2 regions of the Desulfotomaculum sp. genome follow, and region 2 is predicted to be linked to the other one. Evidence: riboswitches for the same ligand, from Rfam matches in the RefSeq annotation. Region 2 holds a riboswitch; the other holds the start of a gene.
The links. A riboswitch is a leader RNA that binds a small molecule or an ion and turns the genes downstream of it on or off. The one in region 2 is predicted to bind thiamine pyrophosphate.
Positions count from the first base shown of each region.

Region 1 (6,223 bases), on a different contig from region 2:
AGTTATTTCTTAATAGAAATTAAGAAACCGCCTAAAACCTTTTGTTTTAGACGGTTTGCTTGACTATGTTTTCACATAGCCCCCTTTTATTTAGCCATTAGTATTTTTGAAAGTTTGGCAACAGGTATCATCAACACTGTTGGCAGGTGTGTGGGAAAGACTGTGTAGGTCGGCATTCGGTTTAATGCCGCCGCCCTGACCGTCATTTTGTACAATAATCTGTTGTGCTGAGCATATGTTTCCTTCTGAGTGATATTTGCAGTTAGAAACAGTGCATGCTACATCTGGCATAGATAATCCCTCCTTTATTATTTCAAGGATAGGATTCTCTCATTATTAATAAATTATTCCTCGTCCTTTGATTTTAATGATGATCGCATCCGGCTCGCTTGCCTGTAACCTTTCGATTGTACCCTTTAAGGGCGCGGGCCAAGCCTTTCTAAACAGGTATCGGAGCAAATTGAAAGTCATAAAGGACGCCATCTGCTGTCTTTAAAATACTCTCCCAAGATGCTGCGGAAGATTTGTCATAGACACCATAGACTTTCATTCCCGCTTCCCGTGCACTGCAAACAGCGGGAAAAATATCTTCAAATACAATACAATTTTCAGGCGCAACTTTCATCTTTTCAGCCGCGTAGAGAAAAATATCCGGAAATTCCTTTCCTCGTGCTACCTCCTCCGTTGAACACAGGACATCAAAAAGATCAAGTATTCGGTTATTTCGCAAAGCAGGGATATAAAGAACAGGAGGAAGACCTGTGGCTACAGCAAGCTTGGTGCCGCGTGCCTTTAACTTACTCAAATACTCTCCTGCATACTGCTTCATTCGTACAGTATGACTATACTTGGCTAGGGCCATGTCATTCCATTCGTTAATGATGGCAGCTGGTTCCTCTGAAAACCCGAACAACTTTATGGTATATTCAGCCGCCTCCTGAAAACTAAGGGCACAAATTTCATTGATATAATCATCCGGAACGGACAACCCTCGTTTTGCTAAAAATTCAACATCAATATCTTCCCAAACACCCATGGAATCAAGGAGAGTGCCGTCAAGGTCAAATATAGCCGCTTGAAAATCAATCATTCCTTTTCTCCTATGAGGACAGATTTTTTAGCTCTCTTGCCGCAGCTTTTATGTCCTGTGCCGAAAGAATAGCGGAAACCACAGCCAAGCCATTTATTCCTGTACCAATAAATTTTGGTATGGTCGCTTTATTGATACCGCCAATCACAACAATTGGAATCGATACATCGCTGCGTATCTGTCCAAGCTCAGCCAGCGATACCAGGTGTGCATCTGTTTTTGTCTCTGTTGCAAACATGGCCCCCACGCCGAGATAATCTGCACCGTCAGCCTGTGCCTGTTTCGCTTCCTGCAAAGTGGCAGCAGATACACCAAGAATTTTATTCGGTCCGATGATTCGTCGGACTGTTGCTGCGGGAAGGTCGTTCTGTCCAACATGTACACCTGCGGCATCAACAGCAAGGGCAATATCCACTCGGTCATTGATGATCAGTGGGATATCATAGCGATCGGTTATGCCCTTTACCTTTTGGGCGATCTTAAAAAAGTCAAGGGAAGATACGGTCTTTTCCCTGAGTTGTACCAATGTGCAGCCGCCCAGGATGGCACTTTCCACTGCTTCCGCCAACGAAGGAGCGTTCATTCGTTCGCGGTCGGTTACTAAATAGAGGGAATAGTCCACATTATACTTCATGGTATTTCATCTTTTCTTCCAATATATTTGCGTCCATCTTGCTGATGGCATCCAGAATTCCGATATGGAAACTGCCGTTTCCAACCTGACCAGCCTTCTCATAAGCCAGTTCACCTGCAATACCCATGCAAAGCAATGCCGCAACGGTTCCTTCCAAGGCCTGATTCGGCATCGCTCCGCAAAAGGAGCCAATCAAGGACGAACACATGCAGCCTGTTCCCGTCACACCGGAAAGTGCGGGATGTCCATTGTGAATATGCATGGTCCTCTTTCCATCGGAAACCGTATCCACAGCACCTGTAATTGCCACTACACAGCCCAGTCTTTGCGCCAAATTCCGGGCAATTTCCGCAGTATCTCCGCCATCCTGTTCAGAGGCATCCACTCCTTTTGTATTGGCCGAAAGCCCTGCAATAAAGCGAACCTCCGAAAGATTGCCGCGCACCACGGCAACTTTTACTTCGTTAAGAATGCGCGCGGCAGCTTCGTTGCGCAGCTTAGATGCGCCGGCTCCTACGGGATCAAATACCACAGGGATGCCATTTTGGTTGGCGCTCTTTCCGGCAATCAGCATTGCCTCTATCGTTCGGCTATTGAGCGTTCCGATATTGAGTACCACGGCGGAAGCAATGGCGGCCATATCACCTGCTTCTTCAATGGCGTCAGCCATGATGGGCGATGCACCAATGGACAGCGTAATATTGGCACAGTCATTTACTGTAACATAATTGGTAATATGATGGACAAGTGGCCTTTGACTGCGCACAAGAGTAAGCAGTTGGGCCATTTCCCTTGTATTTGTCATTTTTATTTCCTCCTATCATTAACCATTTTGTTAATGTTGTGCTTAGCGCAAACCATTGCGATAAAGGTCATAGAAGTGATGGGTTGGGCCATTTCCCTTGCCAATCGGCAAGGAATGTTCAATGGCAGTTGTTACATACCGCTTGGCACGTTCCATTGCTTCAGGAACGGAAAGTCCAAGAGCAAGGTTGGACGCAATAGCGGAAGAAAAGGTACAACCCGTGCCATGTGTGTTTTTCGTGTTGATGCGATGTGTTTCATAACGATAAATACGTTCACCGTCATATAAGACATCGACTGCATTGCCAACAGCATGTCCGCCTTTGACAATAATATTTTTACAGCCCATTTCATGAATCCTCTTGGCAGCGGTCTCCATGTCCCCTATATTGCTAATTTCCATGCGTGAGATCTTTTCTGCTTCCGGAATATTGGGAGTGAGAAAATCCGCGCAGGGGATAATGACCCTGATTAGCGTGTTAACTGCATCGGGATTCATCAATGGATAGCCGTTTTTGGCATACATCACAGGATCAACCACAATATTATTCGGTTTGTAATGATGAAGCCTTTCTGCAACTGCCTCCATGCAGGACGGTGTAGAAAGCATACCGATTTTCACAGCATGTACTTCAATATCCTCGAACACGGCGTCAATTTGCTTTTTGATCATATCAGGCGTAACATCCTGTATGTCGATGACACGGCTTGTATTTTCTGCTACCACCGATACAATCACGCTCATGCCAAAAACCCCATGGGCAGAAAATGTTTTGAGATCAGCCTGTATGCCAGCACCGCCGCTGCAATCCGATCCCGCAATACTTAATACGTTTTTCAAATATAAATCCTCCTTGTATAAAATTGAATAATAACCCTTAAAATGAATTAGGTTATCTAAACAAAAATCGGGTGCCATCCAAATTTCGGAAAGCACCCAATTACATAGTATAACGGATTTGCCTCCCTACGCTGGTCTTAACCAACAGGTTCAAAGGGTCAGGTTTTACCTTCTCAACTCCGAAGAGTCCCCCCGCAAAAAGTAGTATGATTCTTTTATCATTTATTACTTTGCTTCAACGTAACGTCATAATTATTGATAATTATTGTATAATAATCAATTGAATATGTCACTCAAAACTTTCGTTTTCGTCGCCAGACGTTTTAAAAATAATTTGTTATGATTCGTCTTCCTTCGATTTTCCGTATAGGGCATCGATAAAATCCTTCGGGTTAAAGGGACGCAAATCGTCCATGCGTTCGCCAATGCCAATGAGCTTAACTGGAATGGCCATTTCTGTTACGATGGAGGTTACCACCCCACCCTTCGCTGTACCATCTAATTTGGTTAAAGCAATACCGGTTACATTCACCGCTTCGCTAAAAACTTTAACTTGACTGAGGGCATTTTGGCCCGTGGTGGCATCCAGCACCAACAGTACCTCATGGGGCGCCCCGGGCATTTCCCGTGAAGTTATTTTGTGAACCTTTCTTAATTCCTCCATCAAGTTGCTTTTATTATGTAAACGACCAGCGGTATCAATTAAAAGAATATCTGCTTTACGGGAACGGGCAGCATGCACAGCATCATAGGCCACAGCCCCTGGATCGGAACCCTCCTGATGCTTGATCAGTTCCACCCCTACTCTTTCAGCCCATATCTCAAGTTGGTCAATGGCTGCGGCCCGGAAGGTATCTCCCGCTGCCAGCATGACCTTTTTACCCTGTTCCTTGTAATTATGGGCCATTTTCCCAATGGTAGTGGTTTTGCCTACACCATTTACCCCCACCACCATGATCACCGTGGGGCCGTCCTCACTTAGCTTAATGGGGGTCATTTTCTCACCCATTAAATATGCCAATTCCTCCTGGAATATATCTTTTAGGCGAGAAGCCTCCTGAACATTTCTGGCCTTGACACCTTTACGCACTCGTTCTACCAGCATCATGGCTGTATTGACCCCGACATCGGCCTGGATCAAAACCTCTTCTAACTCTTCATATAAATCTTCATCGATACCCTTACGACCAGTAACCACCTGATCAATTTTTTCAATAAAGCTATGGCGGGTTTTGCTTAAGCTTTCTTTTAGCCTGTTAAAAAAGCCCACTGTTAAACCTCCAGTTCAAACCTCAATATTTTGGCCAGGGCCTGTCCCTACTATAATGCCTGCTATCGAACCATGTCAACCTTACCCAGGTCCGTGTATTAGGCTAACTTCTTCTTTCCCTTGGCCTCATCCAAGGACATGGAAAGTAATTTAGTCACTCCCGTTTCGTCCATTGTTACGCCATAAAGAGCATCTGCTTTTTCCATTGTCCCTTTACGGTGGCTAATCACAATAAATTGAACTTCATCCGAGGTACGGCAGAGGTACTCAGCAAACCGATGTACATTGGCTTCATCCAAAGATGCTTCTATCTCATCCAGCACACAAAAGGGACTGGGTTTAAACTTTAATATGGCAAAAAGCAAAGCGATGGCTGTTAAAGCCCTCTCTCCTCCGGATAGCAAGGATAGGCTTTGGTTCTTTTTGCCAGGCGGCTGGGCAGTAATTTCGATGCCACAGGATAGCGTATCCCCTTCGGTAAGATTCATGCTGGCACCACCACCGCCGAATAATTGCTCAAATATCCGTGCAAAATTTTGATTGATGATCTTAAAGGCTGTTTCAAATTGACCGGACATCAACCGATTCAGTTCATCGATCAGCTGACCCAGGGAATTTCTGCTCTCTTCTAAATCAACTCTTTGTTCCTCCAGGAAGTTATATCTTGTTACAACTTCCTGATATTCTGTTTCAGCCCTTTCATTGACCGGACCCATCTCCGCCATACTTGATTTTAGCAGTTGTAATTCACTGCGAACCTGTTTTTTATTTGCTGCGGGCAATACCGTCATTTGAGCTGGATCATCGATCGCATGTTCCTTTAACCTTTCAGCTAATAGTTCTAATTCCGTTTGAATCCGAGCCTGCTGCAGTTCAAGGGAGTGAACCTTCTGACTGGTCTGCAACCATAGTTCCTGTTTTGCACGTAGGGTTTTTTCCTGTTCCTCAACCATACTAGCCGCGGTCTCCCGGCTAGCCTGGGCTTGCTTAAGATGTGCCTTGGCTTTACGATGCTCCTCTTGTAAACTTTTGAGATCCAAAGTCACTTGTGCTTGCTGTTGTGCCAATTCAGCATTTCTCTTGCATAAACCCTGGAGAAGTTCCTGGGACGCTGTAATTGTCGTCCTTCGCTCGTCCATTTCTTTTTCCAGTCGCTTAATAATTTTTTGTATACCAAGCATTTCCTGGTGTAATTCAGCCTGTCTTACCTTTTCCTGATTTACCTTGCTTTCCAGTTCTGCCTTTTGGTTCCTGGCTTTGGCAAGACCCTCTTGGGTTCGGTTAATTTCCCCTTGCAACTGTGTTAACTCCCCTTCCAAAAGGGATCGTTTTGTGCTGGCTTCCCTTTCAGACTGGGACCAATGTTCCATCTCTCGTTCAATGTTGTGCATTTGATAGTGGCTTTCCTGACGGCGTTCATTGGTGCGTGACAACTCTTCCCTGGTTTTGCTTAAATCCATTGCAGCGGCTTGGACATCTAAACCCAAGATTACTAACTTCTGTTGCAAATCCTTATTGCGCTCCAACCCTTGTTGTTGGAGTTGTTGTTGTTCTGTAAACTCCCTGGCTAAATCATTTACCTTT
Region 1 covers NZ_CEVWQM010000003.1:59,508-65,730, forward strand. The annotation lists gene AC1U9Z_RS02350 (DUF1540 domain-containing protein) at 91-291, opposite strand; gene AC1U9Z_RS02355 (HAD family hydrolase) at 440-1,090, opposite strand; gene thiE (thiamine phosphate synthase) at 1,101-1,724, opposite strand; gene thiM (hydroxyethylthiazole kinase) at 1,714-2,529, opposite strand; gene thiD (bifunctional hydroxymethylpyrimidine kinase/phosphomethylpyrimidine kinase) at 2,572-3,369, opposite strand; TPP riboswitch at 3,475-3,573, opposite strand; gene ftsY (signal recognition particle-docking protein FtsY) at 3,707-4,639, opposite strand; gene smc (chromosome segregation protein SMC) at 4,738-6,223, opposite strand, start outside.
Region 1: linked by a shared signal. The riboswitch ahead of thiD (bifunctional hydroxymethylpyrimidine kinase/phosphomethylpyrimidine kinase) and the one ahead of AC1U9Z_RS06425 (thiamine-binding protein) in region 2 are both predicted to bind thiamine pyrophosphate.

Region 2 (6,223 bases):
CTCCCTTTAATCTTTACTTTTTATAATCAGCAGCAGGCCCTCTTCAACTTCTATTTTGCCCCTAGCTTCCTGTAACACATTGCTAATCCCCAGGGAATGACCAAGGTTCAAGGTTGCATTTGCCAAAGGGTATTGAAACCCACTAAGGTTAATGCCTGTAACCTGCATCGTTAAAGGTAATAGCGAAACTTGTGGAAAGCCATCCTGCTGGACCGTTATCTGATCATTCATCAGCATTATTTGATTTTTTTCCCCAACAATCTGGCAGGGCACACCTTGTTGTAAACCCTTAGCCAGCAAATGCACATTGGCCAAACTGTGGTCAAAACGGTCCCCCAGCGCACCAAACAGAATGATCTCCCTGGGTTTTTGCTGTAAAGCCCAGTTAAACGCTATTTCTGTATCTGTCTCATTTTTCATTACAGGGTCACAAGACATGAAATTCTTTGACTGCTGCTTAATGCTGGCCAATTCTCTTGGGGTGACCGAATCAAAATCACCCATGGCCAAATCCGGAACAATACCATTTTGGATTAGATAATAGGCTCCTCGATCAACCCCTAAAATAAAATCCCCTGTTGCCACCTGCGCCAGTGCCCAGGCCCCAAGATTACCCCCGGAAAATATTAATATTCTGCCTTTTGTCATCATTCTCACTCCTTTTAGCGAATGGCAGGGTATGAAGAAATCATAAAGATACGGTTTTTTCCGTACTATCCCTCGAGAAAGCCGTAAATCTTTTCTTTTATTTTTGTGAAGGCACCGTCGGTGGCAATACGTGGTCGACGGGGTCTCGGTAAGTCCACGGATATTTCAGCCTGTATCCTGCCTGGCCTAGATGAAAGAAGATAAATCCGATCTGAAAGAAGAATCGCTTCATCTATATCATGGGTAACAAATAATACCGAGTGTTTAAAATGTTGCCAAATATCCAAGAGCCATTGCTGCATTTGAACTTTTGTCAGGGCATCTAATTTCCCAAAGGGTTCGTCTAACAGCATAACATCTTTATGGCATAGATAGGTTCTTAACAGGGCTGCCCGCTGCCTCATCCCCCCCGAGAGCATATCTGGGTAGCTTTGGCTAAAGTTTGCCAGCCCAAAAAGGGGCAAAAATTCCTGGGCCTGTTGACGCGCCTTCTCTGTGGGGATTCCCTGTAACTGTAAGGGAATCATCACATTATCCAAAACAGTCCGCCAGGGAAACAGCAAATCATTTTGAGGCATATAACTAACAAATCCCCGTTTCCCCAGTATCGAATGCTCTCCTAATAGAATATCCCCTTGGTCCGGTCCAATAAGACCTGCCACTAAATCCAGCAGGGTGCTTTTGCCACAACCACTGGGTCCGAGTAGACTTACAAACTCTCCAGACCGCACCGTAAGGGAAACACTTTCTAGCGCAACTATTTGCTGCTGTTTATTTTGGTTAAAACTCTTACTTATGGCTCTCACCTGCAGCACCTGGCTGGACATCCTTTTCACCCCCTTGGTACGTTTTTAGCTTTTTACTGGGGTAGAAATTCGTTCGTAAAGGCTTCCTGGGCATTTATATTCTGTTCAATTAAGCCTCGTTCAAACATCCAGTTGGCATAACGCGCCCATACCTCTTCCTTTTGCTCTCCCCAGCGCGGGGCATCTTCCTGATATCTTTGACTTAGCCAGGCCTGGCTGTCTTTTACCAATTCTGGGTTTAGTTCGGGTGCATTCTTTAACAATATCTCCGCGGCCTGGTCAGGGTTTTCGATGCTCCACTGGTAACCCTTGGCAGTAGCAGTCATAAATTCCCTTACCAAATCCTGTTGTTCGGAGATATGTTTTTCATTGGTAACAATTAATGGTGTATAGTAATCTAGGGCTGGGTCTAACTCTTTAAGCATGATTAGGTTTAATTCCATTCCTCTTCTTTTTGCTTCTATACCATCCCAACCATAATAAATCCATTCAAAATCCGCATCCCGTCCAATGGAATTAAAGAAATCCGTGGCACCCAGGGTAACGTTTTGTACCTTATCCGATGCAACCCCCGCCTTTTCCATGACAGCTTTAAGCACCGCCTCTTCCATCGGGGAACCCCAACCACCATAGCGTTTACCCACAAAATCCTGAGGGGATGATATTTGGGCTTCTTTTAATGAAGCAAAGGCCGAGGTGTTGTGTTGAATCACTGCGGCTAAAGACACCAATGGAATACCAGTTGACCTAGCCTGGGTCACACTTTCTTGGTAGCTGACCCCAAAATCCGCCTTTCCGGCAGCCACCAGTTGATCCGTCGTACTGCCCTCGCCAGGCTGAATAATTTCTACTGCCAGACCCCTTTCCTTAAAATAACCTTTGTCCTTGGCTACATAGAGACCCGTGTGGTTGGTATTGGGAAACCAGTCTAGCATAACGGTTACTTTTTTCATTTCTGCCTGCTTACCCTGCTCCGGTGCAGCCTTTTTCTCCTGCGTGCAACCAGTAAATAACAACATCAGGCAGGCTAGTAAGCAGATAAGCTTTCCGTTTCTACGAATCATAGCAATTTCTCCTTTCCTTAACTAAATAGCATATAGCCATCCGCTTTTTGGCATGATTTCCTTAGGGATCACTCTTGCACCACGGCTAAATGGTTTCTTTTTTCCTGTAATACCAAGGCATGGTTAAGCGGGCAACTCCTTCGATGATTAGGTAGATCGCTAAACTAAGACAGGTAATGACAAGAATGGCCGCAAAAACGCGGTCTGTTAAATAGGACTGGGAGGAGCGGGTCATAAAAATCCCTAGTCCCTTTGTAGCCCCTAGCCATTCACCAATTACAGCCCCCATGACACTATAGGTCCCAGCGATACGCAGTCCGGAAAAAAAGAAAGGTAGTGCCGCGGGGAGCTTGACCATGGTAAAAATCCTCCCTGGGCCTGCCCCCATGGCGGATAATAGGCGAATCATCTCCCGGTCTACCAGCCGATAGCCATCGGCCAAATTAATGGTGATGGGAAAGAAGCAGACCAAGGCCACCACAAGCACTTTGGGCAGCAAACCATATCCAAACCAGATAATTAACAGCGGTGCCACTGCAATAATCGGAATGGTCTGGGAGACGATTAATAGCGGGTAAATAGCCTTTCGTAAGGACTGAGACCATTCAATGGCTGTGGCCAGAGCAATACCGATCACAACCGCTATGCCCAAACCCAGAGTTGTCTCATAGATGGTCTGTATACTGTGCTGCCAAAGAAGTTCCCTCGCCTGCCATAAAGCTCCTATAATTTGACTTGGACCGGGTAAAATCCACGGCTTTACTTGGCTAAGGTGTACTGCAATTTCCCACAGGACCAACAGGGACAGCAGGGTAAACCCAGGCAAAAAAATGGCGGCGAAGTCCCTTTTATCGGTATTTAGCGATCTTCTCATCAATGGTTACTACTCCTTCGGGACGATAGTGAATCTTTATGTAGGTCATCACTTCCGAGGCCCCCGCGGTTATGCAAGCTTCCTGTGCCCTTTTAACAAGCTCAATCAGTTTATCCATTTCCCCTTCCATTACGGTTTCCATCGGACCAACTTCATATTTAACCCCGGCTTGCTGCACAACCTCAATGGCCTTATCAACAATTTCATAACTGTTATCGCCTTTGGTTTGGGGAATTACCTGGAATCCTAAATTTACAATGGGCATGTTTTTACCTCCTTGACTAAATATTCTTATTAGAAAAAATTGGCTTGCGCCAAAGCGGAAGCCAATTTTTCTCTTATACATATCGGAAATTTTTATACTTTCCGATATGCCAAATAAAATAAGCTACCCCGGAAGGGTAGCTTTCATGCGCATAAGAATAGTTCCTGTCCCTCCGCTGGCATTACCCAGATCAGGTTTAACGGGTCGATACCTCTGTACCCTCTCAGCCAGTCACCCCCAGCTCCCCGAGCATATTTACTTGTGTTTTACTATATCAGTATTATCTTGATTTGTAAATGGACTTGATAGATGATAGGTCAGATAATAGCCATCAGCCTTCCGCTTTTTTGCACGCTTTACTTTGGGGTCTTTATGGCCCTAGGCCATGAGCTAAAACCCTTAAGAAAGACATGCACAAAAAGCTGACGACTGATGGCTAAAAATACTACTTATTTAGGTCTTCTATTGAATTAACATCCATATAAGACGGAACAACCAATCCGATTCTTGTTCCTTCCATATTAGGCCCCAGGTCTTCAAATTGGCCTTCGAATTCATTGTAGTAATCGGCGTGGGTAGCGGGTAGCCAAGCGGCAACAATGGCGTCTGCATCACCGGAAGCTAATCCAGCCCACATGGGACCAGCTTCCACTTGACTTAGTTCCACATCATAGCCGAGTTTTTCCAAGGCAATGGCCACAACATTGGCACTGGCAATCTCAGAGTCCCAAGCAACGTAGGCTAGGTTTATTTTGTCCCCTTGTACCGGCTCGATTCCCTCCAGCCATTGGTTTACTTTTTCTTCATTGTTTTTCATCCATTCAGCAGCTGCTTCTTGCTCAGGCTGGCCTTCCATGACAGCCACCATCACTGTTGCCATGTCCTCTGGCAGCCAATTGAATTTGTCTAATAACTGGTAGGCACTGGGATGATCCTCTTTAAATCCAGTGCGAACGATAGAATGAATAAACTCATCATCCCCATAGATCTTTTTGGGGTCTTCCAGGTATTTGAGGTCATATTTGGCAAATTTCCAGTGGGGTGTCCAACCAGTTATAATAATGGGTTCTTTCTTCTCATAGGCCTTCGTTAAGGCCGCTGTCATAGCTGCGCCAGAACCCTCCACAAGTTCCCAATCCTTTAGTTCATATTCCTGCAATGCCTTTTCCGTGGCCTTCATTATCCCTGCCCCTGGGTCAATGCCGATAATTTTGTAATCTACTTGCTCTCCTACACTTCCCGACTGTTTGGTTTCCGTATTTGTACCGCCACAGCCTACCATCAGTAATGAGATCATTAAACCAACTACTAGTAAAACCCATCCTTTTCTCTTCAAATCCGTTCCTCCTTATATTTGTTTTCGGCCAATATTTTGCGTCATTCTATCAAGGATAATAGCAAGAATGACAATGGCTAAACCAGCTTCGAAACCTGCCCCAATCTTAATTTGAGTTACCGCCCGATAGACATCGGCGCCCAGTCCCTTGGCCCCAATCATTGAAGCAATAACCACCATAGACAAAGCCAACATGATACACTGATTAATGCCTGCCATTATTGTAGGCTTGGCCAACGGAAGCTGTACCTTTAACAGTTTTTGCATGGGCGTAGACCCAAAGGCATCCGCTGCCTCCACCAATTCTTTGGGTACCTGCCGGATACCCAGGTTCGTCAAACGGATGGTGGGTGGCATGGCAAAAATCACCGATGCAATGACTCCCGGTACTTTTCCTAAACCGAAGAAAAAGATAGCTGGAATCAGGTAAACAAAGGCAGGCATGGTCTGCATAAAATCGAGGGTAGGCATGACCACATCCCTCACTGTGTCCTTTCCGGCACATAAAATGCCAGTGGGAATACCGATAATAACCGATATCAGTGCCGCTGTCAGAACCAAAGCCAAGGTTATCATGGTGTTTTCCCAATAACCTAGGTTATGCACCAAAAACAATCCCAGCAGTGTAAAGAGTGCGATAGATTTCTTGCTGAATTTCCAAGCCAATAGTGTTAAACCAATAATTAAAGCCCAGGCAGGAATGACTGTAAAAATAAAAGCAAAAAAATCAACCCAACCACTTATTACTGTGGAAATCAGGTCGAAAAAACCTCCTAGGTGATCATCCAAATAGCCCACAAATTTTTCTATCCACTTGTCAACAGGTATCTTAGGAAATAAGTTTGCCAAACCGCACAACCCCTTCCTTGACCTCTAATTCATTGTCAGCAGCTTGGTTTACCTTACCCGCAAGACCGCCTAATACTGCTCCTCTCACAATCACGCCTAGTAAACGGTGTTGTTCATTTACCACCGCAAGTGGTATAGGGGTAAAGGCAATTAGGTCAAATAGTTCGTTCAAGCGATTCTCCGGCGAAACGATCGGCACTTCTTTTTGCATAGCCTGTTCTAAGGTTAGGCCTTCCTGATTCGCTTTGGCAACTGCATCTGCTGTCACAATACCCAATAGGGTCTTTTTCTTGTCTACAACATAGAGGCTGGATACGCCGCGATCCCTCATTAGTTGTAACGCAACCCGAGGTCCACGATCTAAGGTGATGGTCTCCGGTC
Region 2 covers NZ_CEVWQM010000008.1:17,933-24,155, forward strand. The annotation lists gene AC1U9Z_RS06405 (thiamine diphosphokinase) at 7-648, opposite strand; gene AC1U9Z_RS06410 (ABC transporter ATP-binding protein) at 714-1,475, opposite strand; gene AC1U9Z_RS06415 (ABC transporter substrate-binding protein) at 1,508-2,518, opposite strand; gene AC1U9Z_RS06420 (ABC transporter permease) at 2,604-3,392, opposite strand; gene AC1U9Z_RS06425 (thiamine-binding protein) at 3,367-3,657, opposite strand; TPP riboswitch at 3,807-3,915, opposite strand; gene AC1U9Z_RS06430 (glycine betaine ABC transporter substrate-binding protein) at 4,103-4,993, opposite strand; gene AC1U9Z_RS06435 (ABC transporter permease) at 5,006-5,842, opposite strand; gene AC1U9Z_RS06440 (quaternary amine ABC transporter ATP-binding protein) at 5,823-6,223, opposite strand, start outside.